DNA from 2 places in the Rhizobium sp. TH2 genome. Region 2 is predicted to be linked to the other one. Evidence: riboswitches for the same ligand, from Rfam matches in the RefSeq annotation. Region 2 holds a riboswitch; the other holds the start of a gene.
What was found. A riboswitch is a leader RNA that binds a small molecule or an ion and turns the genes downstream of it on or off. The one in region 2 is predicted to bind S-adenosylmethionine.
Positions count from the first base shown of each region.

Region 1: another riboswitch for S-adenosylmethionine. It lies ahead of IHQ71_RS20880 (O-succinylhomoserine sulfhydrylase); the one in region 2 lies ahead of metA (homoserine O-succinyltransferase).

Region 1 is NZ_CP062231.1:4,216,883-4,219,082, reverse strand. Features, by position in the region: gene IHQ71_RS20885 (2'-deoxycytidine 5'-triphosphate deaminase) at 1-1,085, opposite strand, end outside; SAM riboswitch at 1,161-1,239, shown strand; gene IHQ71_RS20880 (O-succinylhomoserine sulfhydrylase) at 1,287-2,200, shown strand, end outside.
Region 2 is NZ_CP062231.1:5,079,299-5,081,498, reverse strand. Features, by position in the region: gene IHQ71_RS24870 (hypothetical protein) at 1-200, shown strand, start outside; gene IHQ71_RS24865 (MoxR family ATPase) at 305-1,147, shown strand; SAM riboswitch at 1,225-1,302, shown strand; gene metA (homoserine O-succinyltransferase) at 1,346-2,200, shown strand, end outside.

The DNA.
Region 1 (2,200 bases), 860 kb from region 2:
GCACCCCTGAAATGCTTGGAAAGCTTCAAGCCCTGTGCCTGGTAGTTCGAGCCGAGGCCGGAGCCGTAGAGCGCCTCGGGCATTTCATGCATGTGCTCGTAGACCAGCCGGCCGATGATCTGACCATGGTCGAGGATGAACGGCACGTCGTGGCTGCGCACTTCGAGCACCGCCCGCGCGCCCGCACCGCCTGCCTGGGCATGGCCGAATCCGGGATCGAAGAAGCCGGCATAGTGGACGCGGAACTCGCCGACCAGCGGATCGAAGGGCACCATTTCAGCCGCGTAGAGCGGCGGCACGTGCACGGCCTCGCGGGAGACGAGGATGTAGAACTCGTCCGGATCGAGGATCAGTTCGTTGCGGCCGCGACTGTAGATCGGCTCCCAGAAATCGAAAATGTCATGGGCCGCCTTCACGTCGACATCGATGACCGCCGAATGCCGCTTGCCGCGATAGCCGATCAGCCCCTCCGGGCCGGTTCCCTTGAGGTCGATCGACAGCGCGATCGAGGAACCTGCAATCACAGGCTTTTCGCTGGCGACCAGCGTGTCCGAGAGGTGCAGCGCCAGCATCTCGTCTTCCCTGAGCAGCGACTGGCCGTTGCGGAAGCGGATCTGCGACAGGCGCGAGCCGCGGCGGACTACGATCGGGAAGGTCTTCGGCGAGATTTCGAGGTAGAGCGGCCCCTTGTAGCCCAAGGGAATCTGGTCGAATTCCTGGGAATAGTCGGTGATCACGCGGGTGAAGATATCGAGCCGGCCCGTCGAACTCTTGGGGTTGGTGGAGGCCGAGAGCGAGGCCGGCAGGTCGAGGCTCTCGATCAGCGGCACGATATAGACGCAGCCGGTTTCCAGCACCGCGCCTTCCGAGAGATCGATCACATGCAGCTTGAGCCTGTCGAGCTTATCGGCGACGCGCTTTGATGGCCCCGGCAGGAAGGACGCGCGCACGCGGAACGCGTTGGCGCCCAGCCGGAGATCGAGGCTGGCCGGCTGGATCTGGTCGGCGTCGAGCGGCTTTTCGGATATAAGCCGGCCTTCGTCGAACAATGTCCGGATCGCGCGGTCTGCAAGTATGCCTGCCATTTCATCTCCTAAGGGTCAGGACGGGACAATAGAAATCCATTCCCGTTGACGCAAGAAGGCAGATGCGTTAAGCCCGATTTGTCCCGTGGTGATTTGGCCGGCCGGCTTGCAGCCACGTTAAACAAGTAGCTAAAAAGGCCGGGTTCGTTGGAAACCGGCCTGCTTTTTGCGGCCGGTTTTTTGATGTCTGAAGGTGATGATATGAGCAAGAACTGGCGGCCGGCAACCAAACTCGTCCACGGCGGCACATTGCGTTCCCAATATGGTGAGACTTCCGAAGCGATCTTCCTGACGCAGGGCTTTGTCTATGAGAACTCGGCCGCGGCCGAAGCCCGTTTCAAGGGCGAGACGGACGGCTTCATCTATGCGCGTTACGGCAGCCCCACCAATGACATGTTCGAAAAGCGCATGTGCCTGCTGGAGAACGCGGAAGACGCCCGCGCCACAGCCTCCGGCATGGCGGCCGTCACCGCCGCGATCCTTTGCCAGTTGAAGGCGGGCGACCATATCGTCGCCGCGCGCGCACTGTTCGGTTCCTGCCGCTGGGTGGTCGAGACGCTGGCGCCGAAATACGGCATCGAATGTACGCTGATCGACGGCAAGGATCTCGCCAACTGGGAAAAGGCAATCCGCCCGACGACCAAGGTGTTCTTCCTGGAAAGCCCGACCAATCCGACGCTTGAAGTGGTCGATCTCGAAGGCGTCGCGAAGCTCGCCAACCAGGTCGGCGCGAAGGTCGTGGTCGACAACGTGTTCGCCACGCCGCTGTTCCAGAAGCCGCTCGAACTCGGCGCCCATATCGTCGTCTATTCCGCCACCAAGCATATCGATGGTCAGGGCCGCTGCCTCGGCGGCGTGGTGCTGTCGGACAAGGAATGGATCGACGCCAACCTGCACGATTATTTCCGCCATTCCGGCCCGGCCATGTCGCCGTTCAACGCCTGGGTTCTGCTCAAGGGCCTGGAGACCATGGCACTGCGCGTAAAGCAGCAGACGGAGAACGCGACCAAGGTGGCGGATTTCCTCGCGGGTCACAGCGCGGTCGCCAAGGTGATCTATCCCGGCCGCAAGGATCATCCGCAGGCCGACATTATCGCGCGCCAGATGACCGGCGG
Region 2 (2,200 bases):
TCGTCGCGCTGTTCACAGCGTCGATCGGTATTGCGATCGCCGGCGCGGTATCCGTGCTGCTGTTTGGCCAGTGGCTTTCCTCGCTGCTTGCCGGCAATGAGCGCGAACCGGTGCGCGCCTATGCCCGCACCCATCGCGCGCAGGACGGTCGTCCGGTGCGCGTCTGGAACGATGGCAAGGGCACGATTATCGACATGTGATACATCGGCCGGGCTCTTTGCCTTGGCCATGGGAAGGCGGACAATTGGTTCCGCCTTTTTTGTTGCCCGGATTTTTTCGACGAACATATTGATTGAGTGCCGACATGCAGTTCACGGGTACCGAAGACTACATTGCCGAGAAGGACCTGATGATCGCGGTCAATGCCGCGATCCGGCTTGAGCGGCCGCTGCTGGTCAAGGGCGAGCCGGGAACCGGCAAGACGGAACTGGCGCGCCAGATCGCCCGGAGCCTCGGGCTCGAACTCATCGAATGGAACGTGAAATCCACCACCAGGGCGCAGCAGGGGCTCTACGAATATGACGCCGTGTCGCGGCTGCGCGACAGCCAGCTGGGCGACGAGCGCGTGCATGACATCAAGAACTATATCCGCAAGGGCAAGCTCTGGCATGCCTTCGAAGCACACAAGAAAGTCGTGCTGCTGATCGACGAGGTCGACAAGGCCGATATCGAGTTTCCCAACGACCTGCTGCAGGAACTCGACCGCATGGAGTTCCACGTCTACGAGACCGACGAGACGATCCGCGCGATCACACGGCCCATCGTCATCATCACCTCCAACAACGAGAAGGAACTGCCGGACGCGTTCCTGCGCCGTTGCTTCTTCCACTATATCCGCTTTCCCGATGCCGATACGCTGGCGGCGATCGTCGAGGTCCACTATCCCGGTATCAAGAAGCGGCTGCTTTCGGCGGCGCTGACGCGGTTCTTCGAGATTCGCGACATGCCGGGGCTGAAGAAGAAGCCCTCGACATCGGAGGCGCTCGACTGGATCCGCCTGCTCGTCGCCGACGATGTCGAGCCGGAAACGCTTGCGGCAAGCGACAAGAACGCCCTGCCGAAACTGCACGGTGCGTTGCTTAAGAATGAGCAGGATGTGCATCTCTTCGAACGGCTGGCCTTCATGGCCCGGCGCGAGATGCGATAGGGCGCAGATCCCAGTGGCTGCGCCCGCCAAATCGACTGAATTTCAACCCGATTGAAAATGTGCATCACCCGGTATATGAGAGAAACCGTGGTGATTTGCCGGCCGGCTTGCAGCCACGTTAAACAAATCGCTAAATAGGGCCACCGGAACTCGGGGACCGTCAGCGATTGTTTATCGCCGGCGTATTGGAGTGCCCCGATGCCTATCAAGATTCCCGACCAGTTGCCCGCGTTCCAGACGCTTGTTGCCGAGGGCGTGTCCGTGATGACGGATTCCGCCGCCATCCGGCAGGATATCCGCCCGCTGCAGATCGGCCTGCTCAACCTGATGCCCAACAAGATCAAGACCGAGGTCCAGATGGCGCGCCTCGTCGGCGCCTCGCCGCTGCAGGTCGATCTGTCGCTCGTCCGCATCGGTGGGCACAAGTCGAAGAACACGTCCGAGGATCATCTGCTCTCGTTCTACAACACCTGGGACGAGATCAAGCACCGCAAGTTCGATGGCTTCATCATAACAGGCGCGCCGGTGGAGATGCTCGATTACGAGGATGTGACCTATTGGGACGAGATGAAGGCGATCCTCGACTGGACCGAGACCAATGTCCATTCGACGCTCAACATCTGCTGGGGCGCGATGGCGGCGATCTACCACTTCCACAAGGTGCCGAAATACATCCTGCCGGAGAAGGCCTTCGGCGTGTACCAGCATCGCAATCTCAATCCGTCCTCGCCCTATCTGCTTGGTTTCTCCGATGATTTCGCAGTTCCCGTATCCCGCTGGACCGAGGTTCTGCAGAAGGATATCGACCCATCCTCGGGGCTCGAGGCGCTGATGACTTCACCCGATGCCGGGCTGTGCCTCGTCGCCGAGAAGAAGGGCAACCGGCTCTACATGTTCAATCATGTGGAATATGACTCGACCTCGCTGGCCGACGAATATTTCCGCGATCAGTCGGCCGGCATCCCGATCAAGATGCCCGCCAACTATTTTACCCACAACGACCCGACCCAGCCGCCGCTCAACCGCTGGCGCAGCCACGCGCATCTGTTGTTC